4 regions of the Georhizobium sp. MAB10 genome follow, and region 1 is predicted to be linked to each of the others. Evidence: predicted binding sites of a transcription regulator. Region 1 holds the regulator's gene; each other region holds the start of a gene.

What was found. Region 1 encodes PhoB, which activates phosphate uptake and scavenging genes when phosphate is short. Its sites were predicted from a motif close to TGTCATNNANCTGTCAT; they were not measured.
Region 2: a site for PhoB is predicted at 1,657-1,673, ahead of phnD (phosphonate ABC transporter substrate-binding protein). Genes of this name have one in related genera too.
Region 3: a site for PhoB is predicted at 2,107-2,123, ahead of ugpB (sn-glycerol-3-phosphate ABC transporter substrate-binding protein UgpB). Genes of this name have one in related genera too.
Region 4: a site for PhoB is predicted at 6,475-6,491, ahead of PU133_RS02890 (DUF2794 domain-containing protein). Genes of this name have one in related genera too.

Annotation. Positions count from the first base shown of each region.
Region 1 covers NZ_CP118314.1:1,122,415-1,130,375, reverse strand. Annotated here, with positions in the region: gene argF (ornithine carbamoyltransferase) at 1-592, opposite strand, end outside; gene PU133_RS05155 (aspartate aminotransferase family protein) at 622-1,821, opposite strand; gene PU133_RS05150 (GcrA family cell cycle regulator) at 2,220-2,735, shown strand; gene phoB (phosphate regulon transcriptional regulator PhoB) at 2,782-3,465, opposite strand; gene phoU (phosphate signaling complex protein PhoU) at 3,482-4,195, opposite strand; gene pstB (phosphate ABC transporter ATP-binding protein PstB) at 4,224-5,105, opposite strand; gene pstA (phosphate ABC transporter permease PstA) at 5,102-6,481, opposite strand; gene pstC (phosphate ABC transporter permease subunit PstC) at 6,484-7,860, opposite strand; gene PU133_RS05120 (substrate-binding domain-containing protein) at 7,937-7,961, opposite strand, start outside.
Region 2 covers NZ_CP118314.1:1,531,680-1,539,640, forward strand. Annotated here, with positions in the region: gene phnK (phosphonate C-P lyase system protein PhnK) at 1-266, shown strand, start outside; gene phnL (phosphonate C-P lyase system protein PhnL) at 276-983, shown strand; gene PU133_RS06975 (DapH/DapD/GlmU-related protein) at 986-1,597, shown strand; gene phnD (phosphonate ABC transporter substrate-binding protein) at 1,750-2,670, shown strand; gene phnC (phosphonate ABC transporter ATP-binding protein) at 2,780-3,640, shown strand; gene phnE (phosphonate ABC transporter, permease protein PhnE) at 3,645-4,571, shown strand; gene phnE (phosphonate ABC transporter, permease protein PhnE) at 4,568-5,425, shown strand; gene PU133_RS07000 (pyridoxamine 5'-phosphate oxidase family protein) at 5,433-5,912, opposite strand; gene PU133_RS07005 (phosphodiester glycosidase family protein) at 6,017-6,793, opposite strand; gene PU133_RS07010 (hypothetical protein) at 6,916-7,554, opposite strand; gene PU133_RS07015 (metallophosphoesterase family protein) at 7,655-7,961, opposite strand, start outside.
Region 3 covers NZ_CP118314.1:475,413-483,373, forward strand. Annotated here, with positions in the region: gene ugpA (sn-glycerol-3-phosphate ABC transporter permease UgpA) at 1-598, opposite strand, end outside; gene ugpB (sn-glycerol-3-phosphate ABC transporter substrate-binding protein UgpB) at 706-2,019, opposite strand; gene PU133_RS02155 (ABC transporter substrate-binding protein) at 2,318-3,289, shown strand; gene PU133_RS02160 (ABC transporter permease) at 3,307-5,055, shown strand; gene PU133_RS02165 (ABC transporter ATP-binding protein) at 5,067-6,110, opposite strand; gene PU133_RS02170 (LysR substrate-binding domain-containing protein) at 6,283-7,326, opposite strand; gene PU133_RS02175 (SDR family oxidoreductase) at 7,328-7,961, shown strand, end outside.
Region 4 covers NZ_CP118314.1:631,863-639,823, reverse strand. Annotated here, with positions in the region: gene ccmD (heme exporter protein CcmD) at 1-114, opposite strand, end outside; gene PU133_RS02915 (heme ABC transporter permease) at 124-876, opposite strand; gene ccmB (heme exporter protein CcmB) at 924-1,583, opposite strand; gene ccmA (heme ABC exporter ATP-binding protein CcmA) at 1,580-2,200, opposite strand; gene acnA (aconitate hydratase AcnA) at 2,500-5,190, shown strand; gene PU133_RS02895 (DUF1223 domain-containing protein) at 5,411-6,163, shown strand; gene PU133_RS02890 (DUF2794 domain-containing protein) at 6,563-6,892, shown strand; gene PU133_RS02885 (GNAT family N-acetyltransferase) at 6,913-7,482, opposite strand; gene PU133_RS02880 (Bax inhibitor-1/YccA family protein) at 7,622-7,961, opposite strand, start outside.

The DNA of each region.
Region 1 (7,961 bases):
CCACATAGCGCGCCTCCGGCTCGGAGCCTTCCGGCACCGCGACATTCATCGTGAAACCAAAGCGCGCCGATGCCTCGATCAGCGAATGCAGCACGTTGTTGCCATCGCCCGACCAGGCGACCGTCTTGCCCTTGATCGGCCCGCGATGCTCTTCGAAGGTCAGGATATCGGCCATGATCTGGCAGGGATGGGTGTCGTCCGTCAGCGCATTGATCACGGGCACGGTCGCGTGTTCAGCCAGTTCCAGCAGGCGGCTGTGCTCGGTCGTGCGGATCATGATGATGTCGACGTAGCGCGACAGCACCTTGGCCGTATCGGCAATCGTCTCGGCGCGCCCGAGCTGCATCTCCGTGCCGGAAAGAAACAGCGTTTCCCCACCGAGCTGGCGCATGCCGACATCGAAGGACACGCGCGTGCGCGTCGACGGCTTTTCGAAGATCATGGCAAGCACTTTGCCGGCGAGGGGCTTGTCGCCCTGACCCGACTTCAAGGCATCCTTGATCGTGCGCGCATTGTCGATCATCCCGCGAAGATCGTCTGCCGTCGTGGTCGATAGATCGATGAAATGACGTGGCGTGCCGTTGGCGCCCATGGTGATGATCCCCGTGCCCCGGCCTGCTTTCAGGCGGAAATTGCCTGTTTGGATGAAGAAAGTTCAGAAGCGACCATGTCGATGCGCGACAGCCCTTCGCGCATTTCCTCGGCCGTGATGGTCAGCGGCGGCAGAAGGCGAACGACGTTGTCGCCAGCCGGTACCGACAGCATGTGATGCGCGCGAAGGCCCGCGACCATCTCCGTGTTCGGCACGACGGTCTTCAACCCGAGCATCAGGCCGCGCCCGCGGATTTCGGCGACCACATCGGGATAGCGATCCTTGATTGCCTCGAGGCCCTGCTTTGCCACCAGCGACAGGTCGCGCACATGCTCCAAGAAGCCATCCGCCAGGATGACGTCGAGAACGGCATTGCCAACGGCCATGGCGAGCGGATTGCCGCCATAGGTCGTGCCGTGCGTGCCGGGCACCATTCCCGCGGCCGCTTCGGACGTTGCGAGACAGACGCCGAGCGGGAACCCTCCACCGATGCCTTTGGCGACCGCCATGATGTCCGGCGAAATGCCCGACCATTCATGCGCGAAGAGCTTGCCCGTGCGACCGACGCCCGACTGCACCTCGTCGAAGATCAGCAGCGTACCGGTCTCATCGCACAGAGCCCTCAGCTGGCGCAGCCGTTCGTCGGGAACCGGCCGAACACCGCCCTCGCCCTGCACGGGCTCGATCAGAATCGCGGCCGTATCCTCGGTGACAGCGGCTTCGAGTGCGGCCCAATCGTCGAACGGTACCTGGTCGAAACCCTCGACCTTGGGCCCGAAGCCTTCGAGATATTTGGGCTGGCCACCGGCAGCGATCGTCGCGAGCGTCCGCCCGTGGAATGCCCCTTCGAAGGTGACGATGCGGAACCGCTCGCCCTGCCCGCGCGCATGATGATAACGGCGTGCGGTCTTGATCGCACACTCCAGCGCTTCGGCACCGGAATTGGTGAAGAAGGCGCGATCCGCGAAGGTCGCCTCCGTCAGGCGGCGCGCAAGCCGCTCCTGCCCGGGAATCTCATAGAGATTGGACAGGTGCCACAATTTGTCGGCCTGCTCCTTGAGCGCGGCGACGAGATGCGGATGGGAATGCCCGAGCGAGTTCACGGCGATGCCAGCGGCGAAATCCAGATATCGCTTGCCATCCTCGCTCGTCAGCCAGACACCATCGCCACGCTCGAAGCGGAGCGGAGCGCGGTTGTAAGTCTCGAAAAGCGGCGACGCCGGTGCCATCTGGCGCAAACTCCCATTCAAGGCCACACCGCAAAAGGCTCGGACGGTTCGCGTCGCAAACTTCAAGGACTGCGGCCTGAAAATTGAAAAGCCGCCCTGCGGCGGCCCGACGCACTATCTTCATTTCGCCCGGCGCTGTCAAGAAAACGCCCCTTGTGCCGGCTACCACGCAATTCGCCTAAAAAGCCCCAAGTTGGGGAAAACTCAAAAAAGCGAATCGGCCGATTCCCGGGACTCTTGTCACGGAGTCTGCCGACCATTAAGTTGAAATAACAGCACTAGACTGCATGCGGCGGACCTAGTCATCACACAGTATTAAGGCGACGCGGTTCCGTTGATACTTCGGGCCAGCGCCGAGGGATTCTGCTGCGCCCTATATCGAAACTGGAGTTGCGGCCATGAATTGGACCGACGAGCGCGTCGAAAAACTTACCAAATTGTGGGCCGACGGCCTCAGCGCGAGCCAGATTGCCGCACAATTGGGTGGCGTGACACGAAATGCTGTCATCGGCAAAGTACATCGCCTGAACCTGCCGGGACGTGCAAAGTCCGGCGGCACTCCTGCGCCGCGCGCAAAACGGCCGGCACCGGCTCCGCGCCCGGCCTCCAACTTCAACGCCCGCCCTGCAGCACCGCGCGCGATTTCCCGTGGTGGCGCAGCTGCTGCGGTGCGTGAAGATGTCGCCATGGAAGCAGCGCCGCAGACACGTCCCGTCAGCGACGTCGTCGTGCCGATCGCCAAGCGCTTGGCGCTGGTCGACCTGACCGAGCGCACATGCAAGTGGCCGGTTGGCGACCCGATGCACGAAGACTTCCACTTCTGCGGCCACGATTCAGGCGAGAACACGCCCTACTGCAAATACCACGCGCGTCTCGCCTTCCAGGTCTCGGGCGAAAGGCGCCGGGCGCGCTGATCGCGCGCCGTCGTCGTCAAATTTAAGTTGAGAATGAAGAAGGCGCTCAGCCTTCCAGCGCGTAGCCGGCGCCCCGCACCGTGCGGATGACATCACGCATATTGGCGAGATTGATCGCCTTGCGCAGCCGGCCGACATGCACGTCCACCGTGCGCTCGTCGACATAGATGTCATGGCCCCACACGCCATCGAGCAGTTGCGCGCGTGAATAGACACGGCCGGGCGACGACATCAGAAATTCCAATAGCTTGAATTCTGTCGGTCCAAGCCGGATTTCGCGGCCCTTGCGGTGGACGCGGTGGGTTTCGCGATCGAGCGTGATGTCGCCGCTCTGCAGCACCGAAGAGATGACCTCGGGCTTGGCACGGCGCAGCATGGCGCGAACACGCGCCATCAGTTCAGGCGTCGAAAACGGCTTCACCACATAGTCGTCGGCACCGGTCGCGAGACCGCGAATGCGCTCGCTCTCTTCAGCACGCGCCGTCAGCATGATGATCGGCAAGCGTTCGGTTTCAGGCCGCGCGCGCAGGCGGCGGCAGAGCTCGATGCCAGAGACGCCGGGAAGCATCCAGTCTAGGATGAGCAGGTCCGGAACGCGCTCCTTCAGCTGGATCTCGGCCTCGTCGCCGCGGAGAACAGTGTCGACCTTGTAGCCTTCGGCTTCCAGATTGTAACGCAGGAGCACGCTCAGCGCTTCTTCGTCCTCGACGACCGTTATCTTTGGCAGCATCTTCCCATCGTCTCCGTCAGTGGCCGCTGGCCATCACTGTCGCAGTCTTGTCGCCGCGCGGGCGTTCGCCGAGCAGCCGGTCGCCTGTCGCCATGTAGTAGATCGTCTCGGCGATGTTGGTCGCATGATCGCCGATGCGCTCGATGTTCTTGGCGCAGAACAGGAGATGCGTGCAGGCCGAGATGTTGCGCGGATCTTCCATCATGTAGGTCAGCAACTCACGAAACAGCGACGTGTACATCGCGTCGATTTCGTCGTCGCGCTGGCGCACCTGGTTCGCCGCAACGGCCGAGCGCGTCGAATAGGCATCGAGCACTTCCTTCAGCTGCGTCAAAGCGAGTTCGGAGAGGTGCTCGAGCCCCCGCACCAGCTGCTTCGGCTGGGCCGATCCCTGTACGGCGACGACGCGCTTGGCGATGTTCTTGCCCATGTCGCCGACGCGCTCGAGGTCGGCGGCGATACGGATCGCGCCCATCACTTCGCGCAGATCGTGTGCCATGGGCTGGCGCTTGGCGATGACGACGATCGCACGCTCGTTGATGTCGCGCTCGGCGTCGTCGAGAATGATGTCCTCGGCGATGATCCTCTGGGCGCTCCCCGCATCGGAAGCCACCAGCGCGGCGACGGCGTCGCCCACCATGCGTTCCGCGATTCCGCCCATCTCCGAGACCCGGCGCATCAGATATTTCAGCTCTTCGTCGAAGGACGAGACGATATGCGGATCGCTCATTGTTCTCTCCGTGGCCACAGCCGGTTGGTCAGCCGAACCGGCCTGTGATGTAATCCTGGGTGCGCTTGTCTTCCGGGTTCGTGAAGATCTTGTCGGTCGGACCTTCCTCCACGAGATTGCCGAGATGGAAGAACGCCGTCTTCTGCGAAACGCGCGCCGCCTGCTGCATCGAGTGCGTCACGATGATGATCGTGTAGTTCTCGCGCAGTTCGTCGATCAGCTCCTCGATGATGGCCGTTGCGATCGGGTCGAGCGCCGAACACGGCTCGTCCATCAAAATGACTTCCGGACCGACCGCGATGGCGCGCGCGATGCAGAGGCGCTGCTGCTGGCCGCCCGAGAGGCCGGTGCCCGGCTCGTGAAGACGATCCTTGACCTCGTTGAAGAGCCCTGCCTTGCGCAAGCTCGACACGACGACTTCTTCCGCATCAGCCTTAGTGCGGATGAGACCGTGGATTCGCGGACCGTAGGCGACGTTTTCGAAAATCGATTTCGGAAAAGGATTGGGCTTCTGAAACACCATGCCGACGCGGGCACGCAGTTCGACGACGTCCAGCGAGGGATCGTAGATGTCCTCGCCGTCGAGTTCGATCTTGCCGCCGACACGCGCGCCTTCGATCGTGTCGTTCATGCGGTTGATGCAGCGCAGGAACGTGGACTTGCCGCAGCCCGATGGGCCGATGAAGGCCGTAACGGCGCGGTCAGGAATGTCGACCGACACGTCGAACAACGCCTGCTTGGCGCCATAGAAGACCGACACGTCGCTGGCACGCACGCGAACGCTGCGTTGGGCAAGCTCGGCTGCGCCGTGGTCCCTGGCGTGCTCTGCGTTCGGGGCGAGTTCCGCATGTGGAAAGTTCATTCCAGAGGCCATGACGGGATCCTTGGTGATGGTGCTATCTGACGTCACTTGCGTTTCTCCAGTCGCGACCGAAGGAAGATTGCGATCGCATTGAGGCTCAGCATCAGGCCGAGTAGCACGATGATGGCGGCAGAAGTACGCGCTTCGAAGAAATTACGGTTTTCGTTGCCCTGCCAGAGATAGATCTGCACCGGCAAGGCAGACGCCTGGTCCATGGGACTGCTCGGAATGTTGGCGACGAAGGCGTTCATGCCGATCAGCAGCAGAGGAGCAGTTTCCCCGAGCGCCTGAGCGACGCCGATGATGGCGGCAGTCAGAATGCCCGGATAGGTGATCGGCAGCACATGATGGAAGACCATCTGCGTGCGCGATGCGCCGAGACCAAGGGCCGCCTGGCGAAGAGAAGGCGGCACTGCGCGCAGCGATGAGCGCGTGGCAATAATGATCGTCGGCAGCGTCATCAGCGTCAGAACGAGGCCACCGACGAGCGGCGCGGAAAGCGGCAGACGGAAATAGTTGATGAAGACCGCCGCGCCCAGCAGACCGAACACGATGGAAGGCACCGCCGCCAGATTGTTGATCGTGATCTCGATCACATCGGTCAGCCGGTTCTTCGGCGCGAATTCTTCGAGATATACGGCGCTTGCGACACCGATCGGCACGGCGAGCACGATGACGATCAGCATCATATAGAGCGAGCCCATGAAGGCGCCCGCGAGACCCGCGCTGGCCGGTGCCGAGCGGGAGTCGACATTGGTGAAGAGGTGCGACGCGAAGGCGAAGCGGATCTCGCCGCGCTCCAGAAGGTCGTCAGCAAGCGCCCGCGCATCCGCCGAAAGCTGCTGGCGGGCATCCGGCAGGCTGCGGTCGATCGTGCCCTTCAGCCAGTTATCGGCGTCAGCCGAGGCCAGAAGAGAGAATTCGCGGGTCTGACCGAGCAGCGACGGGTCGTTCGTGAACGCATCACGGATGACGAAGCGCTGAGAGCTGTCGATGATGGCAGCAATGTCACGCGCGTCCCCCTCGAACTCCGGCACAATGTTGCGGATCGAAGTCTCAAGCAGACGGTTCCAGTTGAGCAGGGCTGCGTCGCGCAGCCATCCATTCAACTGCGCGCTGTAGTCAGCCGGAGACTGACCTGGGCTCTGTACTGGACGCTCACCAAGATCGATGACCTCGGGATCGAAATAGACATCGACCGTCACCTGCGCCTGCTGGAACGCCGGAAGGCCACGCTGCAGCACGTCGTAGAAAAGAATGGCGACGAAACCGAGCGCCAGGACCACGGCGGTAATGCCGAGGCCATGGAAGAGGCGCTCCTTGCGGTGCCGTGCGCCGAGGCTCTTCTTGACCCGCTGGCGCCGCTCTTCGGCGGCAGCCGCAGTGCCGGCGCTGGCTGTCGTTGTGCTGTCGAGATTAGCCATGATCAGTCATACTGCTCCCGGAAGCGGCGGACGATGTAGAGCGCACCGACGTTGAGAACCAAGGTCAGCACGAACAGCGTCAGGCCAAGCGCGAAGGCGACGAGGGATTGGGGTCCGGCGAAATCACTGTCGCCGGTGAGCTGGTTGACGATCGAAACGGTGATCGTCGATGTCGGCTCGAAGGGATTGAAGCGCAGCACTGGGCTGTTGCCGGCCGCAAGAACGACGATCATCGTCTCGCCGATCGCACGGCTGACAGCCAGAAGGATTGCGCCGACGATGCCCGGAAGAGCAGCCGGCAGGATGACCCGGCGGATCGTCTCGGACTTCGTTGCGCCAAGTCCGAGCGAGCCGTCGCGCATGGCAGTCGGCACTTGGCGGATGATGTCGTCGGACAGCGACGAGATGAACGGGATGATCATCACGCCCATCACGATGCCGGCCGTGAGAGCGCTGGTGGCGCGGATATCGACGCCGATCGCGTCACCAAAGCTTGCGAGGAAGGGTCCCACAGTCACCAGAGCGAAGAAGCCATAGACGATGGTCGGGATGCCCGCGAGCACTTCGATCAGCGGCTTGACCACGCTGCGAACACGCGGCTTGGCATATTGCGTCAGGTAAACGGCGGCCATCAGGCCGATCGGAACGGCCGTCAGAATGGCGATAATTGTGATCTGGATCGTGCCCCACAGAAGCGGGATCAGGCCATATTCCCCACCGCCACCGGCACCAGTCGTGGAAAAGCGCGGGTTCCAGACGGTCCCGAAAAAGAAGTCGAGCGGATTGACGAAAGAGAAGAAGCGCATGGCTTCGGTCAGGAGCGACGCCACGATGCCGAACGTCGTCAGAATTGCGACGACGGAGCAAGCGAGAAGGAGGAGGCGTACTGCACCCTCGACTTCGTTGCGGGCGCGAAACTGAGGCGTGATGCGCTTGCGGGCATAGAAGAGGCCAAGCGCGGCAAGCGTGGTGGCTGCCGCCACGACAATCAGGAAAGCTGTGGTCTGAAACCTTCCAACGGCCTGCGCAGCTGTCCGCTCGAACTCCTGAACCTCACCGACGACGCCGTAGCCCGTCGCAAGAGCCTCAACGCGCGCGATCGAGGCGCGCAGCGCATTGCCGCCCTCGGCAACCAGGCTTTCAGGCAGATACCAGGTGATGAAGGTGCGGATGACGTAACTGTCGAGCAGGGCCCAGGAGCCGAGTACGAGAAGCAGCGGAACGAGCGTCCAGATCGCAATCGCAGAACCATGATAGGATGGGCGCGAATGCAGACGGCGGCCTGAAGTGCCCGCCAAGGCGCGACTTCTGGAAGAACCGGTCTGGTAGGCGATGCCGAGAAAGGCAAGGATCAGCGCAGTGATGATCAGGGTGTTCATCGGCGTGCCTTGAATGACCAAATGTCAGGGAAGCAAAATGGGGCCCCGCCGCTACGGCGAGGCCCCGTCTGGTAGATTACTCGGCGCCGAGGCTTTCGACG
Region 2 (7,961 bases), 410 kb from region 1:
GGCTCGTCTTCATGGACGAGCCGACGGGCGGTCTCGATGTCTCGGTCCAGGCCCGGCTTCTCGATCTGTTGCGCGGGCTTGTCGGCGAACTGGGGCTTGCAGCCATCGTCGTCACCCATGACCTTGCGGTGGCACGGCTGTTGTCGCAGCGGATCATGGTCATGAAGGACGGCCACGTCATCGAGCATGGTCTGACCGACCGGGTGCTCGACGATCCGCGCGAGCCCTACACGCAGCTCCTCGTCTCTTCCATCCTGCAGGTGTGAGGACAGACCATGTCAGATCCACTCGTCGTTTCGGGCGTCGCCAAGAGTTTCACCATGCATTTGAGAGGCGGGCTGCGTCTGCCCGTCGTCGACAATGTCAATTTTCGTGTGGCGCGCGGCGAATGCGTCGTGCTCGGCGGCCCTTCGGGTGCCGGCAAGAGTTCGATCCTCAAGATGCTCTACGGGAATTACGCAGTGGATGGCGGCGAGATCCTCGTCACGCATGATGACGAGACCGTCGATCTTGCCCAGGCTTCCCCACGCCAGGTGCTGCAACTGCGCCGCAACGTCATCGGTTATGTCAGCCAATTCCTGCGCACGGTGCCGCGCGTCTCTGCGCTCGATGTCGTCGCCGAGCCGCTGATCGCGCGGGGCCATGACGCAGATGCTGCGCGGCAGCAGGCGAGGGCGCTGCTTGAACGACTGAACCTTCCGCACGCGCTTTGGTCTTTGCCACCGGCGACGTTTTCCGGCGGCGAGCAGCAGCGCGTGAACATCGCGCGGGGCTTCATCACCGAACATCCCGTGCTGCTTCTCGATGAACCGACGGCATCGCTCGACGCACAGAACCGGCGCGTGGTCATCGCGATGATCGAGGAGAAAAAGCGGGCGGGTGCCGCCTTGCTCGGCATCTTTCACGACGAGGAAGTGCGCGAGACGGTCGCAGACCGGATCATCGACGTCACGGCCTTTCGGCCGGCGCGCGAGGCCGCCTGATCATGGGACGACTTTCGCCGGAATCTTCCGTTCACGAAACGGCCGAGATCAAGGGGTGTACGCTCGGGCGCTACACGGAAATCAGCGCGCGCAGCCGCGTGGCCGAGACGGTGCTCGGCGATTATTCCTACATCATGCAGGATTGCGATGTGTGGTGCACGACGATCGGTAAGTTCGTGTCGATCGCCGCGGCCGTGCGCATCAATGCCACCAACCACCCCACCTGGCGCGCGAGCCAGCACCATTTCACGTACCGGGCCGGCGACTATTTCGACGGTGCCGAAAACGATGCCGAGTTCTTCTCCTGGCGGCGGGAAAATGCTGTCACAATCGGCCACGACGTGTGGATCGGCCACGGTGCGACACTTCTTCCGGGCGTGTCGATCGGCAATGGCGCGGTGATCGGCGCGGGTGCCGTCGTGTCGAAGGATGTCGAACCTTATACGATCGTCGGCGGTGTTCCCGCCAAACCAATCCGCAAGCGTTTCGAGGCAGATATCGCCGCCGAACTGGACGCGCTTGCCTGGTGGGATTGGGACCACGACAAGCTGCACGCGGCGCTTGACGACTTCCGCACGCTGGCCATCGACGACTTCATCGCCAAGCATCGCTGACGCCCTGCCGAGGCTGAAGCCATCGCTTCCCGCGAGCCTTCATCAATCTGTTGCAATACCGTCAACCCACTGTCGTGAACGCTCGGTAGGGAGTGGATGCCAGGCCGGATGGGGTGTCCGGACCGCACATATTCCAATTGATCGTGGAGATCATGATGATCGCTCAAATCGCTCGCGGCGCCGTCAACGTAGCGCTCGCAACCAGCCTTCTCGCCGGCTCCGCCCTTGCTCAGGACATCGATGTCTTCCGCGTCGGCCTTCTCGGCGGTGAAAACGAAGCCGACCGTCTGCGCAAGAACGACTGCATGGTTCAGCAGCTCGGCGAAATCCTCGGCGTGCCCGTCGAGCTCTATCCGGCTTCGGACTATGCCGGCGTGATGCAGGGCCTCGTTGCAGGCCAGCTCGATGCCGCCCAACTCGGCGCCTCCGGTTACGCCGGCATCTACCTGCAGGATCCGGAAGCCGTCGAGCCTGCCTTCGTCGCTCTCGAGGCCGACGGTTCGGATGGCTACTACGCCATGATGTACACCAAGGCCGACAGCGGCATCGAGTCGCTCGAAGACATGGAAGGCAAGTCTCTCGCCTTCGCCGACCCGAACTCCACGTCCGGCTACCTCGTGCCGAAGGCCGAACTCGAAGCCCAGGAAATCGTCATCGACGACTATTTTTCCCAGACCGGCTTCGGTGGCGGCCATGAGCAGGCCGTGATTGCCGTTCTCAACGACCAGTATGATGCTGGCGTCACCTGGACCTCGGGCGTCGGCGAAGAATCCGAAGGCTTCTCCCGCGGCGCTCTGCGCTCGATGGTCGACAAGGACCTTCTCGACATGTCGGACCTGCGCATCATCTGGCAGTCGAACCTCATCCCGAACGGTCCCTGGGTAAACCGCAAGAGCCTGCCGCAGGACGTCAAGGACAAGGTCAATGGCTGGCTCGAGACGCTGAACGAGACCGACCCGGAGTGCTACATCAACGTGTCGCAGGGCGAAGGCCAGGGCTTCAAGGCCGTGGACCACTCGTTCTTTGAAGGCGTCGTTGCCATGCGCCAGCGCGAACTCGAAGGCTCCCGCTGAGCTGATCGCAAACCAGCGATAAGTCAGACAGGTCCGCAGCTTCTGCGGGCCTGTCTTTCCGCGAATGGCAGCCACCCGTTCGGGTACCGGCAACCTCGAAGGACATCCCATGCTTGCGATCAAGAACCTGACCAAGAGCTTCAAGACGCGCAATGCCGTCGACAATATCTCGCTTGATATTCCAGACGGCCAGATGGTGGGGGTCATCGGGCGCTCCGGTGCCGGCAAGTCGACGCTTTTGCGGATGATCAACCGGTTGGCAGAGCCGACCGGTGGCTCGATCATCTTCGACGGCCGGGACGTGACGGCGCTTAAAGGCCGGGAACTGCTCGAATGGCGGGCAAATTGCGCCATGGTGTTCCAGCAGTTTAATCTCGTCGGTCGCCTGAACGTTCTGACCAACGTGCTTACCGGGCGGCTTTATCACCATGGCCTCATCGCCAGCATGTTCCAGGTGTTTACGCCTGCCGAACGTGCCTTCGCGATCCGCGCGCTCGATCGTCTGGGCATGGCGCATACGGCTCTGCAACAGGCCGATACGCTGTCCGGTGGTCAGATGCAGCGCGTCGCCATCGCCCGTGCGCTTGCCCAGGAACCGAAGATCGTGCTTGCGGACGAGCCGATCGCGTCGCTCGATCCGATGAACGCTAAAGTCGTCATGGATGCGTTGCGCACGATCAACCGCGAAGACGGCATCGCCGTCATCTGCAATCTCCATACGCTCGATACGGCTCGCAACTACTGCGACCGCGTCATCGGGCTCTTCGAAGGCCGCGTCGTGTTCGACGGGCCGCCATCTGCCCTGACCGAACGGGCGGCACGCGAGATATACGGCGCGGAGGCAGACGAGGCCTTCAGCGAGAGCATGACGTCGACGACGCTGAAGCCCGCAGGCACCGAAGTGCCGGCCGAGCGTCTGACGGAGGCGGACCTGCAGCAGCGCGCCCGCGCAGAACTCCTGGCAGGCTGAGCCCATGGCCTCCATAGATGTGAACGCGGGGCCGCAGCCCAACGACGCCGTTTCCGTATTCGAGCGTCATCGCAGCGAATTGCGCCGCCAGCGCCTCGGCATGAACATCCTGTTCATCGGCGCATTTCTGCTGGCGCTTGGCCTCTCGATCTGGGTGTCGCGCTTCTACCCGGATCGGCTGGCTGCCGGCCTGCCGCGCATCTTCGAGTATTTCGGCACGATCATGCCGAACCTGCAGTTCGACCTGCTGTTCGAAGGGAGGGGAGCCGACGGACGCGCCGTGCCCGGTTCGCTGACCTACTGGTACTCGGATTTCAACGTCTACATTCGCCTCATCGTCGAAACGATCTTCATGGCGCTCACCGCGACCATTCTCGGCGCAACGGCAGCCTTCCTCCTCTGCTTCCCGGCATCGCGAAACCTTGCTCCGAACAGCTTCATCTACATCGTGTCGCGCCGCTTCATGGAGATCTGTCGCGGCGTGCCGGAAATCCTCTACGCGCTGGTCTTCGTCTTCGCGATCGGCATCGGCCCGCTCGCAGGCGTGCTGGCAATCGCAATCCACTCCGCCGGCGCGCTCGGCAAGCTGTTCTCAGAGGTCAACGAGAACGCGTCGATGCGTCCGGTCGAGGGCATACGCGGCGTTGGCGGCAACTGGTTCGAGGAAATCCGCTACGGCGTCGTTCCGCAGGTCATGCCAAATTTCGTCTCCTACACATTGCTGCGCTTCGAAATCAATGTGCGAGCATCTTCCATCGTCGGCTTCGTCGGGGCCGGCGGCATCGGGGCGGAACTCAACCGGGTGATCAGCCTCTATTCCGACGATCGCGTCGTGGCCGTCCTGCTGCTGGTCGTCATCACCGTCACGCTGATCGACCTGCTTTCCGAACAGATGCGAACGCACTTCATCGGCCGGGAGAACCTGCAATGACCGCGATGACACTGCAGTCGATTTCGTCGAGCGACATTGCCAGTGTTCGCCACAGCCATCCGCAAGCGTTCGGCTCCACCTTCTCGACGATCACGCGGTGGGCGATCTGGCTCTCGGTCATCTTCTATGTGATCGGCTCGCTCTATTATTTCGAGGTCTACCGGCTTCTCGATGCCTCCGGGCGCGCCCTCAACCTCATCGCGGCGTTCTTCATCTGGGAAGACATGGGCGAGTGGCAGTATCGGCAGATCTATATCGGGATCGCACAGACCCTCGGCATGGCATTTCTCGGCACATTGCTCGGCACCGTCATGGCGCTCTTCATCGGGTTTTTCGCAGCGCGCACCACGATGCCTTTCGTCGTCGTGCGCCAAATCGTGCGGCGTATTCTCGATATTCTGCGCGGTGTGGATCAGCTTGTCTGGGGTCTGGTGTTTGTTCGGGCAGTCGGACTGGGTCCGCTCGCCGGCGTGCTCGCTATTGCCGTATCGGATACGGGCACCCTATCGAAGCTCTACTCGGAAGCGCTCGAAAACGTGGATCGCAAGCAGGTCGAAGGCATCCGCTCGACGGGCGCCGGTCCGTTGAAGATCGCGCGCTATGGCTATCTGCCCCAGGTGCTGCCGATCTTCATTTCGCAGTCGCTCTACTTCTTCGAATCCTCGACACGAAGTGCAACGATACTCGGCCTCGTCGGTGCCGGCGGCATCGGCATGATCATCATCGAGCGCTTCCGCGCGAACCTCTTCGATCAGGTCGCATTCGTCGTCTTGAACGTGCTCGTCTGCATCTTCGTCATCGACTGGTTGTCGAAGAAAATCCGTGCGCGGTTGATCGGCGAAACGTCTCACTAGGGGCGTGCTAAGCCGCTGCCCGGCGGTCCGTATCGTCGATGGTCACTTCGTCCGTGTGGGCAAAGCCTTTCGAGTAATCGAGCACCGAGATCACTTCCGGGCGAAGCTCGAAGACAGCCACGCCGCTGATGTCGAGGCCGCTCATCATCGAGGCGTATTCCGGATACTTTTTCGGAAGCTCGGAAACCAGGATGTCTCGGATCATCGCTTCATCAGTGACCGGGAAGGCGCGGGCCGCCATCGATAGACCGGTGATGGCCATCGGATCGGTCGTGTCGTGGTCGATGGTCAGCGACACGCGGTTGTCGCCCGCGAGATTCCGGGATTTCTGCGTATCTCTTCCCGTTATGAACCACAGGGTCAGTCCACGGCTGACATAGCCCACCGTGGTCGCCTGCGGCCAACCGTCCGCGCGGAGCGTGGCCAGCGTGAGGATGCGGTGCTTGTCGAGCAGGTCGAGAATGGTGCTGCGAAGTTTGCTATCCATTGGAAAAGCCTCCTGCATAGCGATCGCAGGAGAATATTGGCTGAGCAGTCGATCGCATTGATTTCGCGCAAATCGGCTCGTTTTCGTCGAGCGTGACGTCGTCGCTATTCCACCACGCCCAGGATCGGGCCGTAGCCGCCGTGCCAGGAAAAATCGTTGCGTCTTTTTTCGGGGAGAAAGAGACCAGCGCCGCGGCCACCGTCGAGAAAAAGTGCGTTGGGGCAGGCCAGTTGGTCGCGGAAGAACCGCGCGAATTCATGAAAATTCACGCGCCAGTCGCTGATCGCGAACCGGATGAGCCCGCCTTCGCAGACACCGACGCCGCTGCGTCGGGTTGTATCGGTCGAACCGGGGATCAGCGCGGGGTGGAGCGCGTTCTCGATGACGAGCATTGGTCCCGACTGGGTGGCCAATTGCGCATCGGGCTTCACAGCAAGAAAGTCTTCCGTCGGCAGGATGCCCGCTCCATCCTCTCCGGAAAAGAACACGCCGTTGGGCTTTTTGTAGAAATTCGGCACCTGTCGCGGCGGGCCTTCGATCGTGGTGGTATCGGCCGACCGCAGTTCCTCTCCATTCTCGATATAAAGGCCGAGCGGCGAAAAATCGGTCTGGTACATGCCGGCATTGATCGCGAAGATGAGGTTCTGCTCCTGCTCCCGGAGCGCGCCAGCGAGGCTGGAGAAGCGGCGGTAAGGCAGACCCTCTTCATTCCTCCAGAACAGACGCAGGTCGGACACGGCAGGGTCGATCGTACAGACGACATAGCCCGAGCCCTCGAAACGTTCGTCGCTGCACTGCAGAGCCTTGGCCTCCGGAAGCGCGAAGAGCACGGCGATTACCGCCAACACGGCCGTCAACGCAGCACCGGCCAAACCTCGTATTGCAGTCATGCACTGTCCTCGCTCGCTGTGATCGGTCGGTCGATAGCAGGAGAGTGCCGTTATTCTAAGACCACGCTTCACCCGTGCCTTGGAAATTTCGAGGTATCGGCGGCAATCGAGATCTAGCGAAGAAGCCCGTCGAGGTCGAAGTCGTCCCACCCTTTCAGGCCGGACGACTGTTTCTCCCCGCTGACAGTGCCTTCGGCGCGGCCGGACGAGCCGCCCAATTTCCCCGCCTTCTTTAAAGCTGCTTTCTGGGCTCCGCGCCGTCTGTTTTCGGCTGCGGTCGCTGAATCTTCCTCACGCCAGACCTCGGGAAGATCGCGGTCGAGCACATCCTCGATGTGGCGCGGATCGAAAACGTGAAAGGTGATCTTGCGCGCCCGGCCACGGAGCTTGACGGTTCGGGTTCCGGCACTTTCCAGCCGGCCGTCCTTCAACCAGCGATGGCGTTCGGCGGGCTCGATGGCGAGAATGTCCTCGACCTCGCGGGGTATCACCGGAAGACTTTCGATGCCGACAAGTTTGCTGGTGACGGCCTTTACGAGCCCGAAGTGATCGTCCTCATCGTCTTCTGGCACGCGAAGCACGATCGCGCCGGATTCGATGTCGACCTTCTTGCGTTCCTTGAAAGGGAGATGCGCACGGATTTCGAGGAGGATGCCCCTGGTGCGCACAGCCGAACCCAATGTCGCGGCCGGTGAAAGGGGCCATTCTTGGATCAGTCTCGTCGGTGGTTTGGGTTTTGGTGCTCGGGGCATGATGCTCAGATGGAGTCTGACGCATCGGCCTTCAATCTGATTCTTTCGGCCGTTTGCAGTCTGCGCCAATTCATGGCGACCGGTACGACGCCCATGATCCTCATGCGATTTCGTGGATCACAGGCGTCAACTGCCCATTCGTGATCTGCACCTTTGCCAAGGTGATGGGCAATCTGAACCTGCGCGGGCCCGTACTGCCGGGGTTCAGGTAAAGCACGCCATCCCCCATTTCGATGCTCGCCCGGTGAGAATGTCCCGAGATGAAGAGGTCGATGTCTGTTTTACCGGGAGAGAACGCCAGGTCCTTGCGATCGTGGATCACGAAGATCCTCAGATCGAAAAGCCTTGTCCGCAGCGTCTCGGGATAGGTCGCTGCCCAAGAGTCGACATCGATGTTTCCGCGGATC
Region 3 (7,961 bases), 650 kb from region 1:
TCGGCCCCGCGCCGTCGATCGCCGCAGCCTCTGTCAGCGAGCGCGGGATGGCATGCAGCCCGGCGAGGAAGAACAGGAAGTTGTAGGAGATCTGCTTCCAGCTCGATGCGATCACGACGAGGATCATCGCGTCGGTACCATCCAGGCCATGGTTCCAGTTATAGCCCGTCTGGCGCATCAGATAGGACAGGATGCCGATCGTGGGATTGAACATGAACCACCACATGACGCCTGCAACCGCCGGCGCGACTGCATAGGGCCAGATGATGAGGGTGCTGTAGGTCTGCTGGCTGCGGATCATGCCATTCGCGGCGACAGCCAACGCAAGGGCAATGACGATGGAAAGGACGGCAACGCTCGTTGCGAAGACAGCCGTGACGGCCATGGAGTTGAGGTAACTCGCGCTCTGGAAGAGCCGCGTGTAATTGTCGAACCAGACAAACTGCGTTGAGAAGCCGAACGCATCTTCGCGCAGGAACGACTGGCGAAACGCCTGTGCTGCCGGCCAGAGAAAGAAGATAGCCGTCACGGCAAGCTGCGGCGCCAGCAGCATGTAGGGCAGCGCCCGATTGGAAAAGACTGTCCGCTTGCTTTGCATCGATCAACCGGGATTGACGGGCAGGAACCCATTCGGAACGGTGCAGGCGGACCGATGGGATCGGCCCGCCTGCAGGTGACAGGTTGAAGCTGTTTGCTTCAAAGAGTTCAGCCGTTGATCTCTTCGAATTCGCGGATCAGCTCGTTGCCCCGCTCCACGACAGCGTCGAGCGCTTCTTCAGCGGTCTTGCTGCCGGCCAGGAGTGCCTGGAATTCCTCGTCGATGACCGTGCGGATCTGGACGTAGTTGCCGAAGCGCAGGCCCTTGGAGTTTTCGGTCGGCTCGTTGAGCGTGATCTGCTCGATCGAGACGTCGGAACCTGGGTTTTCAGCGTAGAAGCCCTGCTCCTGGCCGAGGTCATAAGCAGCCTGCGTGATCGGCAGGTAACCGGTTTCCTGGTGCCACTTGGCCTGAACTTCCTGCGACGACAGATAGGAGAAGAAGTCGGCAACGCCGGCATAGTCTTCTTCTGCCTTGCCCTGGAGAACCCACAGCGTCGCACCGCCGATGATCGAGTTCTGCGGAGCGCCTTCGACATCCTCGTAGTAGGGCAGCATGCCGTAGCCGACTTCGAAGTCGGTCGCATTTTCGACGACACCGGCGCGCGAGGCGGACGAATTCATGTAGATCGCGCATTCCTGGGCGTAGAACTTCGGCGGGGCATCGTCACCACCGACCGGTCCACCATACTGGAAGATGCCTTCCTGCTGCCAGCGGGCCAGGTTTTCCCAGTGTCGGGTCTGGACGTCGCCATTGACGGTCAGTTCGGTGCCGAGGCCGCCGAAGCCGTTCTCCATCGTGCCGATCGGCTGATTGTGCCAGGCCGACAGGTTTTCGAGGTGAATCCAGGAGATCCAGCCGGAGGTGAAGCCGCAGGTGGCTGCACCCGATTCGATGATCTGCTGGGAAAACTGCTCCAGCTCTTCCCAGGTGCGCGGCGGCTGCTCGGGGTCGAGACCGGCTTCTGCGAAAACGTCCTTGTTGTAGTAGACGATCGGCGTCGACGAGTTGAACGGCATCGACAGCATGTTGCCGTCCGTGTCGGTGTAGTAGCCGACAACCGAAGGCAGGAAGTTGGCGGGATCGAAGTCCTCGCCGGCGTCCGCCATCACTTCGTAAACTGGATAGACCGCGCCTTCGGCAGCCATCATGGTGCCGGTGCCGACTTCGAAGACTTGGACGATATGCGGCTGCTCGTTGGCGCGGAACGCGGCGATGGCTGCCGTCATCGTCTCGGGATAGGTGCCCTTGTAGGTCGGCACGACCGTGTGCTCGTCCTGGCTCTCATTGTAATCAACGACAATGGCTTCGAGCTTCGCGCCCAATTCGCCACCCATGGCATGCCACCACTGGATTTCCGCGGAATTGGCTTGCGTCATGCTGGTCGACAGCAGCAGTGCTGCCAGAAGTGCTTTCTTCATGGTTCTCTCCTGGACCCTGCGCGCCGAGACAGCCGGCGACGCTGGGGCAGCGATAGAGCCGAAGCATGACAGTGAGTTGAACCTGAAATGACGCTTGGGTGACAGTGCAGCCGCAAGCCGAGACGCTATTCGTCCTCGTCTGCAAACGCCGTGTTCGTCACCCACGCCGCTGCCCGCATGCTCTTCAGGGCGACATGCGCCGCAGCGTCACGCAACCGTTATAGAGCGCTACTAGAAGAGCCGCAGTCGAACGGGGCGGGGCTGCCGGCTGTGCCCCTTGCACAACGGAGCTTTGAACATGCGCACACTTCTCGCCGCCCTGGTGCTTGCCGCCGCATCATCGTCCGCTCTCGCTGCTGAGGGCACGCTCGTTCTCTATACGAGCCAGCCGAACACGGATGCACAGCAGACCGCCGATGCCTTCATGGCAAAATATCCGGACGTGACCGTCGAGTGGGTGCGCGACGGTACGCCGAGGATCATGGCGAAGCTGTCGGCCGAGATCGAGGCTGGCCAGCCGCAGGCAGACGTGCTCTTGATCGCCGACATCGTCACGATGGAAGGCCTCAAGGCTGATGGCCGGCTTCTCGCCTTCCCCGAAGCCGAGATCGAAGGGATCGACGAAGAGCTTGTCGACGCCGACCGCGCCTATTTCCCGACGAAGCTGATCACGACCGGCATCGTCTACAACACCAACGCACCGATGGTTCCGACGAGCTGGCTCGATCTGACCAAGCCGGAGGCGGCGAACATGATCGCGATGCCGAGCCCGCTGACATCGGGTGCAGCCATGATCCACACGGTGACGCTTACCGGAAACCTGGACAATGGCTGGGATTTCTACAGTGCACTGGCTGAGAACGGTGCACAGGCATCGGGCGGCAATGGCGACGTTCTGCAGGCGGTTTCGGGCGGCGACAAGCTTTACGGCATGATCGTCGATTTCATGCCCATCCGCGAAAAAGCCAAAGGCGCGCCGGTGGATTTCGTGTTCCCGACCGAAGGCGTCTCAGCCGTCACTGAGCCGGTCGCCATCCTGTCGACCACACAAAACCCTGAGGCGGCCAAGGCGTTCGTGAACTTCGTGCTGTCCGAAGAAGGTCAGTCGCTCGCGGTTCAGCAGGGCTATATTCCTGCCCGCGCCGATGCAGGCCTGCCCGAAGGGTACCCGGATCGGTCGACCATCAACGTGCTTCCCTATGACGCCGCTGCCGCCCTTGCCGACGACGCTGCGAACAAAGAACGCTTTTCCGAACTGATGGGCCAGTAGGACTTTGCCGAGGGCAAATGTCTGAACTTTCGAACCGCCTGTCCGGCCCAGCCGCCGCCCCGCTCGCACATCGCCTGCGGGGGGCGGCAATCGCCGACCGGATTGGGCCGCGAATCGCGGCCCTTTTCGTCATCAGCGTCATCCTCGTTCTCGGCCTCCTGCCGATCGCGCGGATCATCCTTGCCGCGATTGCGCCTGGGCTGGTCTTCGATCTCTCGATCATCGGCGAGCAGTGGACACGCGCCTCCACGTTGCGCGCCATGTGGAACACGCTCGACACGGCCTTCTTCGGCGCCGTGATCGCGCTTCTGATCGGCGGGCCTTTCGCCTTTGCGGTGGCGATGACCAATATGCCGACGCGGCGCTCACTCGGCTTCCTACTGCTTCTGCCGCTGATCATCGCGCCGCAGGTGACAGCGCTCTCCTGGCTGCACATGACCGGCCCGTCCAGCACGCTTCTCAACATGCTGGGGATCGCGCCAGCACCCGGAACGCCGAACCCCATCCTCGGTCGACAAGGCATCATCCTGCTCTTCGGCGTCCAGCACGCGCCGATCGTCTTCATCACGCTTCGCGCCGGCCTGATCGGGCTGCCGGGCGACCTGATCGAAGCCGCACGCGCCTCTGGCGCAACTCCGTTGCGCGCGTTCTACACGATCGTTCTTCCCCTGATGCGGCCGTGGATCGCTGGAGCCGGCGCGCTCGCCTTCGTGTCTGGCATCGGCAATTTCGGGATTCCCGCGCTCCTCGGGCTGCCGGTCAACTACCTGACCCTGCCGACGCTCATCTACCGCCAGATGTCGAGCTTCGGCCCCGGCGTCCTGCCGCAGATGGCAAGCCTGTCGGTTCTCATCGGCGTGCTCGCTCTTTTCGGTATCCTGGCGCAATCTTTGGCGATGCGCGGCCGCGCGCCCCGGTACGGTCAAGGGCGAGTCGCCAACATCAGTCTCGGGAAATGGTGCTATCCCGCTGCCGGTCTTGCATGGGTGCTTTTGACGGTCGTGCTTCTCATGCCGGCGCTCGCGCTTTTGACGACATCGCTCGTGCCGGCCTTCGGCGTTCCGCTGACCTGGCAGACCATGACCTTTGCCAATTTCGAAGAAGTGATCCTGCGGCAGGCTTCCACGATCCGGGCGTTCCAGAATTCGGCGATGCTGGCGGGTGCCGCGGCGTTGATCCTGGCCGCAGTCGCCATTCCGATCGCCATCGTGCTGGAGCGGTTCAGCACGCCGTCGCGCCGGATCCTGCAAGGCATCGCCGAGCTGCCCTATGCGCTGCCGGGCATCGTGCTTGCAATCGCCTGCATCCTGCTGTTCCTGCGGCCGCTGCCACTGATTGGCAGTCTTTACGCCACGGCTTGGATCATTCTCATCGCCTATCTCATGCGGTTCCTGACGCTCGCCATGAAGCCAGTGGCCAATGCCGTGACGCGCATTCCGCTGGAGTTCGACGAGGCGGCGGCGACCTGCGGGGCCTCGCCGCTGCGCCGCGTCGTGACCATCACGGCACCGCTCGCCGCCCCCGCCGCCGCGGCTGCCGCGCTCGTGGTGTTCATGAGTGCCTTCAACGAGCTCACCGTCTCGGCGCTGCTGTGGTCGAGCCGCAACGAGACGCTCGGTGTCGTTCTTTTCAGCCTTCAGGAAGCGGGGCTCGGACCGCAGGCTGCCGCGATTGCCGTCGCAACGGTCGTCGTCGTCGTGGCCTTGCTCGCCGTGCTCGACCGGCTGGCGAACCGTTTGCCGCAAGGTGTTCTGCCCTGGCGTTGAGCCTTCGCCTCTCAGCGCGGGATGATCCAAGCATCCGACACCGCGATCTGAACGTTCGCACCCGGCGCCGGCGGCTCGGCGCAATCGACCACGACGAGCTCCCGTTGACCAGGGATCTCGAGAGAGACTTCAAAAACCGGCCCACGATATATTGTCGACAGGACGCGCGCCGGTATGCCCGTTTCGGCTAGCGACAGGGCCTCGGGGCGCAGCAGAACGCGCACCTTCGGCCCGCTGACGGAAGCAGAGCAGCGCGCAAAGATCCGATGTCCGCCGATTTCGATGTCCGCGCTGCCTTCACTGCCCGAGTGCCATGTCGCATCGAGGCGGGCTCCGCGGCCGACGAAGCCTGCCACGCTTTCATCGAACGGGGCGCGATAGATCGCGGTCGGGGCCGCGCATTGCAGGATGCGCCCGTCTTTCATGACTGCAATGCGATCGGACAGAGCGAGCGCCTCCGACTGGTCGTGCGTCACATAAACCATGGTTGCGCCCAGGCGGCGGTGAATGTCGCGGAAGGCATCGACCATGGTGGCACGCAGATGCATGTCGAGATTGGCGAGCGGCTCGTCGAAGAGAATGATCCGCGCCTCTGCCACCACGCAGCGTGCCAGCGCCACGCGTTGCCGCTGGCCGCCGGACAGTTCGTCCACGCGCCTCTTCCCGAAGCCGGCAAGACCCACTGTCTCCAGAACTTCGGCAACCCGGCGCGCGCTCTCGGCGCCCGACACGCCACGGGTCACAAGCGGGTAGGCAATGTTTGAGCCCACGTCCATATGCGGCCAGAGCGCGTAGGACTGAAACACCACGCCAACGCCGCGCCGTTCCGGCGGCACATGACGATCTCGATCGGCAACCGTCTGCCCGTCGAATTTGATGGTTCCCTCATCGGGTTTGTCGAAACCCGCAATGAGTCGCAACATCGTCGTCTTCCCGCAGCCCGACGGCCCCAGCAACGAGGTGAAGGATCCGGCAGGCAAATCGAGGCTAACCGTGTCGAGCGCGCGCTCGGTTCCGAAGCGGCGGGTAATGTTGGCAAGACTGATGTGGACCATCAGCGCTGCTTGCCAGACTTTTGTGACAGTTGAGCGACAGGGTTCACCTGGGCGTTGAAATGGTCAGCGCCATGACAGGGCCGGGACTAGCGCAATCTGGACCGAAAAGAAGCGAAGTAAATCTTACACAGCAAGAAGCCGCCGGAACGAACGCAGGTGGTTTATTGGCTGGCTACTGGCGGCGGATTTCGAAGATCAGAGCGCGCAGCGTAACCGAAGTTGCGCGCTGTTTTGGATAGTAAAGGCAAATGCCGGGGAACGATGCGCACCAGTCGTCGAGCACCGCCACCAGCCGTCCGGCGATCAGATCAGCTGATGCCGCCTGTTCGGTAACGTAGGCAAGGCCGCAGCCGAGACGTGCAGCCTCCAGCGCCAGCGTGTTGTTGCCCAGGATCAACCTTCCGGTGACCGGAACAGTTATTTCGTGACCCTTGCTCGCGAACTCCCATTGGATCAGCCGGCCAGACGGCCTGCGGGCGCGTAGGCAGGCGTGATCCAGGAGATCCGCAGGGCGCTGCGGTGCGGGGACCCGCTTCAGATAATCGGGCGCGCCCACGACGATGAATCGCTGATCAGGCCCAATCGGCACTGCAACCATGTCGCGTGGCACATCCTCGGTCAGGCGGAGCCCCGCGTCAAAACCATGGGCCACAATGTCGGAGAGCTGGCCATCTTCCACAAGATCGATTTCGACACCAGGATACCGCCACTGCAGACGCGCGATGACCGGCAGCAACAGCGCAAGTCCTGATCCAGAGCCGTTGATGCGCAGCAATCCACCCGGCTCGGCGCGTCGTGCCGTCATTTCGGTCATCGCGCTCTCGATCTCGCGAAGAGCGGGCGTGGCACGAGCGAGAAAGGCGGCCCCGTCTTCCGTTAGCGCTTCGCTGCGGGTGGTGCGGTTGAATAGCCTCACACCCAGACGTGTCTCTAGCCCGGCCACCTGACGGCTGAGCGTCGAAGGTGGCAGATCCAGCCGCATTGCTGCCGCGCGAAAGCTGCCTTGCTCCACGATTTCAACCAAGAGCCGGATCTGCGACAGGGTCATATCAGTCATTGTACCGTCCGATGCACCACTTGATGCCGAATTATATCGATTATCGGACGGAAATCCCGGTTGTAGGTAGAGGGCAGGCTGAGAAAAAGGATTGCCCATGACCATTGCATCACGAACTGTCCTGATTACCGGCACGTCCTCCGGCTTCGGAGAAGCCACCGTGCGCCGCTTTGCAGCCGCGGGTTGGAACGTCATCGCTACTCTGCGCAACCCGGCCGCTGCACCTGACTTCTCCCAGAACGTGCTCGTGAAGCGATTGGACGTGCAGGATCGGTCGAGCATCGAGATGGCTATTGCCGAGGGTACCGCGCAGTTCGGCAGTATCGATGTTCTTGTGAACAATGCGGGCTTTGGCCTCCACGGCTTCTTCGAGACCACACGACGCGAGAAGATGCTGCAACAGTTCGAGGTCAATGTCTTTGGACTGATGGATGTCACGCGTGCCATCCTCCCGCAGATGCGTGCACAGCGGCATGGCGTGATCTTGAACGTGACCTCGGGCGCTGGTGTGTTCGGACTGCCGATGATCTCGCTTTATGCCGCGTCGAAATTGGCCGTTGAGGGATTCTCGGAAGCCCTGATGCATGAGGTCGCGCCATTCGGCATAGCCGTAAAGCTCATCGAGCCCGGTGGGGTTCGGGAAACCCGCTTCGGGCAGCGCGCCGGCGCCGAGGCGTCAGGAGCCCTGGACATTGCGGACTACGCGCCGTTGCAGGACCGTGCAACTGCGGTGTTCGCCGCGATAGCGGATAGCCGCAGCCATGGCACCTCGGACGAAGTTGCTGAAGTCATCG
Region 4 (7,961 bases), 490 kb from region 1:
CGCCGCCAGTTCGGCGCGCCGACCGCGATGGTCGAGGATCACCCACGCGATCAGGGCGCCCAGAACGAGGGCAGTGATGGCGTAGGACGCGAAGATGAACCCGAAATACTGCATGATCCCGCCTCAGGCTGCCTGCCGTGCCACTTGGCGGCGCAAGGCCGCCACGCGACGGCGCCAGATCTCGTTGCGCATGGCGGCAAGATGCAGCGTGAAGAACAGAAGCGTGAAGGCGACCGCCATGACCAGCAGCGGATAGAGCATCGACGGGTGGATCGTCGGTCCGTCGAGCCGCACCACGCTCGCCGGCTGGTGCAACGTGTTCCACCAGTCGACCGAGAACTTGATGATCGGGATGTTGATAAAACCGACGAGGATCAGGATCGCCGAGAGCCGCGCCGACTTCGTCGGATCGTCCATCGCCCGCTGCAGGGCGATCAGCCCGAGATACATGAGAAGCAGAACGAAGACGGAGGTCAACCGCGCGTCCCAGACCCACCAGGTGCCCCACATGGGCTTGCCCCAGAGCGAGCCAGTGACGAGCGCCAATACCGTGAAGGCCGCGCCAATCGGAGCGGCCGCGCGCGCCGAAACGTCTGCGAGGGGATGGCGCCAGACGAGCGTGCCGATCGCGGAAGCCGCCATCACCGTGTAGCACATCATCGCAAGCCAGGCCGAAGGCACATGGATGAACATGATGCGGATGGTCGCGCCCTGCTGATAGTCTTCAGGCGCCTCAAAGCTCATCCAGAGGCCGATCACGGCAACGAGGAGGGTCAACCCGGCAAGCCATGGCAACAATCGCCCCGCCAAGGCCAGAAACCGGGTGGGGTTTGCCAGATCGCCGATGCGTCCGATGGATAGGCTCGTGTCGCTCATTCCTGAAACTCATATCGCGGATCGTGACAGGCAGCAACGCGCCCGGCTCAGTCGGTCGATGCGCGCAATGCCGCAGCGGCAGCAAGCGGCCCCAGCACTGCAAAGAACAATGTGATCGCAGCAAGAATGAGGAAAGGCGGCATGAAAGGTGCCGGCTCCTCAACCGCCGCATAGATGGCGCTCACCCCGAACACCAGCACCGGCACGGTCAGCGGCAGCACTAGGATCGATACGAGAAGACCTCCGCGTGGCAGCGATACGGCAACTGCCGCTCCGACCGCGCCGATGAACGTGATCGCCGGGGTGCCGACGGCCAGCGTCAGGGTCGCAGCGCCGATCGCCAGCGGCTCGACATTCATGAAGAGCGCGAGAAGCGGCGCAGCGAGCACCAGCGGCAGGCCGGTCGCGATCCAGTGCGCGAGACACTTGGCGAAGACCGTGAGGATCAGCGGATGCTCCTGCATCAGCAGGATATCGAGCGCGCCATCCTCTCGGTCGGCCTGGAACAGCCGATCCAGACCGAGAAGCGAGGCGAGCAGCGCACCGATCCACAGCATCGCCGGCCCGATGCGGGCGAGAAGGTTGAGATCCGGCCCGACGCCGAAGGGCACGACGGCAATCACAGTGAGGAAGAACAGCACCCCGATGAGCGCCCCGCCACCGGCACGTATGCCGAGCCGGATGTCGCGCAGGATGAGCGCTCTCATGCGCTCACCGACAGGCCGGGCGTCATGGCAAATTCGCGCTGCGTCGAGATCGCGAGTGGCTGGTGCGTGGCGATGAGAGCTAGCCCTCCCGTTCGAAGATGGGCCTCCACCATGCCGCCGAATCGCGCTTCCGAAGCAACATCCAGTGCAGCGGTCGGTTCATCGAGAATCCAGATCGGCCGGTGCGAGACGAGAAGTCGTGCCATCGCGATCCGGCGCTGCTGACCGGCCGAGAGATATCCGTAAGGCAACGAGAGAACTGTTGCGAGCCCGACCGCATCTGCCGCCTCTTCGACACCAAGCGCAGGCGCTGCCATGAAGCGTTGCCAGAAGCCCAGATTCTCGGCCACCGTCAGTTCGCGCTTCATGCCGTTGCGATGGCCAAGATAATGGCAGGCTTCGGCAAGCGTCTCTGCCTCTTGCGGGCCGCCGTCCAACGTCACGATTCCCGAATCAGCCTTGAGCAACCCGGCGATGACCTTGAGCAGCGTGGACTTGCCGATGCCGTTCGGACCCGTCACGATCAGCGCTTCGCCCGCCTCGACTGTCAGCGACAGATCCGCGAAAATCGGCTCACTTCCCCGGCTTGCCGTCAGTCTTTCGGCGATCAGCCGCATGCTTTTCCCCTGGGCGAAATTGCCCGTGAGGGCAGCTTGCGGCGTGGCTGCGAAATCCGTCGCATTTTGCCCCGATGCACTGGAACCCTTCATAGAAATTATCTATAAGGCCTGCAACCACGCCAGCGGTCGGCGTGATCACCATCCTTGCGCCGAACATGATCTGCCGGAAGGCATTCACGATCACGGGCGGACAGCGGAAATGACCGTACCCGCATCCTCACGCATCCCCTCGCGGGATCAAGCGTATAGGCGTTCGCCCGGCAGCTTCGGCTGATCAGACGAAGACGGGGTTTCACTTGTCCAAATCGCTCGACAGCTTCAATTGCCGCTCCACCCTCAAGGTGGGCGACAAAGACTATGTCTATTTCGACCTTACCAAGGCAGAGGCAAACGGCCTCGAAGGCGTTTCGCGCCTGCCTTTCTCGATGAAGGTCGTTCTCGAAAACCTCCTTCGCAATGAAGATGGCCGTTCGGTCACCAAGAACGACATCATCAATGTCAGCAAATGGCTCGACGACAAGGGCACCGGCGGCAGCGAGATCGCCTACCGCCCTGCCCGCGTGCTCATGCAGGACTTCACCGGCGTTCCCGCCGTCGTCGACCTCGCGGCCATGCGCGATGCAATGGCATCGCTCGGCGGCGACCCGCAGAAGATCAACCCGCTCGTTCCGGTCGATCTCGTCATCGACCACTCGGTCATCGTCGACGAGTTCGGCACCCCGCAGGCCTTCGCGAACAACGTCGAGAAGGAATATGAGCGCAACGGCGAGCGCTACCGCTTCCTGAAGTGGGGCCAGCAGGCCTTCCAGAACTTCCGCGTCGTTCCGCCCGGTACTGGCATCTGCCACCAGGTGAACCTCGAATATCTCGGCCAGACCGTCTGGACGAAGGATGAGGACGGCGAGACCGTCGCTTACCCGGACACCTGCGTCGGCACCGACAGCCACACGACCATGATCAACGGTCTCGGCGTTCTTGGTTGGGGCGTTGGCGGCATCGAAGCCGAAGCTGCCATGCTCGGCCAGCCGATCTCCATGCTCCTGCCGGAAGTCATCGGCTTCAAGGTTACGGGCGCGCTGAAAGAAGGCGTCACCGCCACCGACCTCGTGCTCACCGTCGTCCAGATGCTGCGCAAGAAGGGCGTCGTCGCCAAGTTCGTCGAATTCTTCGGCCCCGGTCTCGACAACATGACGCTCGCCGACCGCGCGACCATCGGCAACATGGGTCCGGAATACGGCGCGACCTGCGGCTTCTTCCCGGTCGATTCCGAAACGATCAACTACCTCACCGTGTCGGGCCGCGACCGCGACCGCATCGCGCTCGTCGAAGCCTATTCGAAGGCGCAGGGCATGTGGCGCGAGGCAGGTTCGGCAGATCCAGTCTTCACCGACACGCTCGAGCTCGACCTCGGCACCGTCGTGCCCTCCATGGCTGGCCCGAAGCGTCCCGAAGGCCGCATCCCGCTGGAAGGCATCGCATCCGGTTTCGAAAAGTCGCTGGCTGAAGAGTACAAGAAGCCTGGCCAGATCGACGTGCGTTATGCCGTCGAAGGCGAGGATTACGATCTCGGCCACGGCGATGTCGCCATCGCCGCCATCACGTCCTGCACCAACACGTCGAACCCCTCGGTTCTGATCGGTGCCGGCCTGCTTGCACGCAACGCTGTTGCCAAGGGCCTAAAGACGAAACCCTGGGTGAAGACATCGCTCGCTCCCGGAAGCCAGGTCGTTGCCGGCTACCTCGAAAAGGCCGGTCTGCAGAAAGACCTCGACGCGCTCGGCTTCAACCTCGTCGGCTTCGGCTGCACGACCTGCATCGGCAACTCCGGCCCGCTGCCGGCTCCGGTGTCGAAGACGATCAACGACAAGGGTCTCATTGCTGCCGGCGTGCTTTCGGGCAACCGCAACTTCGAAGGGCGCATTTCGCCGGACGTCCAGGCGAACTACCTCGCCTCGCCGCCGCTGGTCGTTGCCTACGCACTTGCCGGTACGGTGAAGAAGGACCTGACCACCGAGCCGATCGGCGAAGGCTCCGACGGTCAGCCGGTCTATCTGCGCGACATCTGGCCGACCTCGAAGGAAATTCAGGACTTCATCCTGAAATACGTCACCCGTGACGTCTACGAGAGCAAGTATGCCGACGTGTTCCGTGGCGACGAGAACTGGCAGAACGTTCAGGTTCCGGCCGGCGACACCTACACCTGGGACGATTCTTCGACCTACGTGCAGAACCCGCCGTACTTCGTCGGAATGGGCAAGGGCGCAGGCGGCACGAGCGATATCGTCGGTGCACGCGTTCTCGGCCTGCTCGGCGACAAGATCACCACCGACCACATCTCGCCGGCCGGTTCGATCAAGGCGGCATCGCCTGCCGGTGCCTATCTCATGGAGCGTGGCGTCGGCGCTGCCGACTTCAACCAGTACGGCACGCGTCGTGGCAACCACGAGATCATGATGCGCGGCACCTTCGCCAACATCCGTCTGCGCAACCACATGATGGGCCCGAACGGCAAGGAAGGTGGATACACGATCCACTATCCGTCGAAGGAAGAGATGTCGATCTTCGACGCCGCCATGCGGTACAAGGAAGAGGGCGTTCCGCTCGTCATCTTCGCTGGCGCCGAGTATGGCAACGGCTCGTCGCGCGACTGGGCTGCAAAGGGCACTGTCCTTCTCGGCGTACGCGCCGTGATCGCGCAGAGCTTCGAGCGTATCCACCGCGCCAACCTCGTCGGCATGGGCGTGATCCCCTTCGTTCTCGAAGAAGGAACGAGCTGGGCAAGCCTCAACCTACGTGGTGACGAAACCGTGACCATCGAAGGCCTCACCCAGCTGAAGCCCCGCGAAACCAAGACCGCCCGCATCACCTATGGCGATGGCACGGTCAAGGACGTCACGATCATCAGCCGCGTCGAGACGCTGGATGAGGTCACCTACATGGAAAATGGCGGGATTCTGCAGACGGTTCTGCGCGATCTTGCTGCCTGATACTGCCTGAATCCGCTTGAGGCCGTTCAGCGCGGCCTCGAGCTTCGACACCAATGTGCGCCCCGGATCAAAAATTCGGGGCGCGCGCGTCACTCGAACGTGACTTTTGCTTGATCTGCGCGGCCTGTAGCGTTTTTAACGGATGGACAGCGCAAGAAGGACCCGCGATCGACAATTTCGGGCCATATGCGCCATGGCGTGCGCCAGAATGGTCAAGTTGATGATGGTCAGATCGAAGATTGCGCCGGCGCTGCTGCTTCTGTCGCTCGCCGTCTGCCCAACCGCCACCATAGCCGGCGACAAGCCTATGGGTGTCGTCGAGCTCTTCACAAGCCAGGGCTGCTCCTCCTGCCCGCCGGCAGATGCGGTGCTTGCCGACCTGGCCGAAGAAGGCGACGTGATCGCACTCGCCTATCATGTCGATTACTGGAATTATCTCGGCTGGAAGGACACGCTGGCCTCGCCGGAAAACACCGCGCGCCAAAAGGCCTATGCAACGACCTTCGAGCGCAAGAGCGTTTACACCCCCCAGGCCGTTCTCAATGGCCGCGACCACGTCAATGGCGCCTCGCGCGGGCATATCGACACCACCCTTTCCGCGATGGAACGCGACGGCCGCGGCCTCGTGGTCGATGTCGACGTCGCCCATGATGATGATACGCTCGTCATCGATGTCGGCGAGGGCGAAGGAAAAGCCCATGTGGTGCTCGTCGTCTTCGATCGCGAGACCACCGTGCCGATAGAGGCCGGCGAAAACGACGGCGCAAGCTACACCTACGTGAACAGCGTACGCGAACTCCAAATCGTCGGTGTCTGGAAGGGCGATGCCGAGCGCATCACCTTGCCCGCCATGATGATCGACGACTGGGTCAACCGGAACGGCGCAATCCTGCTGCAGAGAATGGTGAACGGCCGCGCGCCCGGCGCGATTATCGGTGCAGCGCTCATCGAGCCTTCTGCAAGAACTGATTGAAGGCATTCCTCAGGGAGAGCGGGCACAAAAAAAGGTCGCCGAAGCGACCTTTTCGAATGCTGCATCAGGGAGTTGGCTCGGCCCAGCGGTTTCGAGGGGCTGGGGGGCTTTAAATTCGAAAGTCACCGGACCGAGCCGTCTGAGGCAACGATCGGAATCTCGTCTCCAATTCGGGCATCGGTGCGGCCCAATTGCGGCCAAAACCCGCTCAATTAACCGTTTCGGTTCACTTGGTAACGCGCACGGTCGCCTTTCGTGATCGGCCTTTTAACGCTTTCTTTTCCTTGCATTTCGGCAGCCGGCAGGCAAACTGTCACACGGTTGTCATGCCCAAGGTCGGAAATCCCAGGAGACCCGATGACGGATCACGTGCCAGAACAGGGCGCAAACATCGTCCATATGACGGATTACAAAAGCGGCTCCGAGCCTCTTCCCGTCACCTTCAATCGCCGCGAACTCGATACGATCCTGAGACTCTATGGCCGCATGGTCGCGTCCGGAGAGTGGCGCGATTACGCGCTCGACCATCTTCGCGAGAAGGCCGTATTTTCCGCATTTCGACGCACAAGTGAGGTCCCGCTCTACCGGATCGAAAAATGCCCGAAGAATGCCCGTCGACAGGGAGCGTTCAGCGTCGTTGCGGCCAATGGCACGATTTTGAAGCGCGGCCACGAACTGGAAACCGTGCTGCGCGTGCTCGACAAGAAGCCGAAGCTCGTCGGTATCTAACCGTCGAGCCGTCAAATATCTCACCGACCAGCGATGCCGTTCGCCAGCGTGCCCGGATAGCGCGTCAAATCCGCCGGCGTTTCGGTACCCGCGCCCAGCGCCTTCTGCATGATGACGGTATCCAGCCATCGGCCGAATTTGAAACCTGTGCCTGGCATCGTGCCGATCAAGTCGAAGCCACAGGCACGGTGCACGGCGACCGATGCGGGATGGGCACCGCCGATCACTGCAACCATCTGCCGGAACCCAAGCGCCTCGGTCCGCGACAGCAGGTCTGCGAGCAGGGCCTTGCCCAGACCCTGCCCGCGCGCCTCTGGTGCGAGATAGATGGAATCCTCAACCAGCCACGAATAGGCCGGTCTGTCCCGGAAAGCGGATGCATAGGCGTAGCCGATCAAGGCCCCGTCGGCTCCTTCTGCCGCGAGATAGGGGTATCCCTTGCCCGTGATCGTTGAAAACCGACGTTCCATCTCGGTGCGATCGGGCGCATCAAGCTCGTAGGTTGCCGTGCCGTTCTGCACATTCTCCCGATAGATTGCGGTGATCGCATCGAGATCGGCGGACGTGGCGGGACGGATCGAGAAAGACATGGGGTAAGCACCATCGAGTTCGGTTTCGCTCGCCAGATAGCCTAGCTTCAGGTCTGATACCAGCGCGCAAGATGACGATCGCGCAACGAAAAAGGGCGACCCGAAGGCCGCCCTTTCGAAACACCTATCCGTGTTCTGCTTATTCGCGGTTGCCCATGAACTGCAGCAGGAACATGAACATGTTGATGAAGTCGAGATACAGGCGAAGCGCACCCATGATGGCCTTGCGGCCGGCGGCATCGCTTGAGTCGCCTTCATAGTACATCGTCTTGATTTCCTGCGTATCGTAAGCCGTCAGGCCTGCGAAGATCAGGACGCCGATTGCCGAGATCGCGAACTGCAGAGCGCTCGAGGCAAGGAAGATGTTCACGACCATGGCGATGACCAGACCGATCAAGCCCATGAACAGGAACGAACCCATGCCAGACAGATCACGCTTCGTCGTGTAGCCGTAAAGCGACAGCGCGCCGAACGAGGCG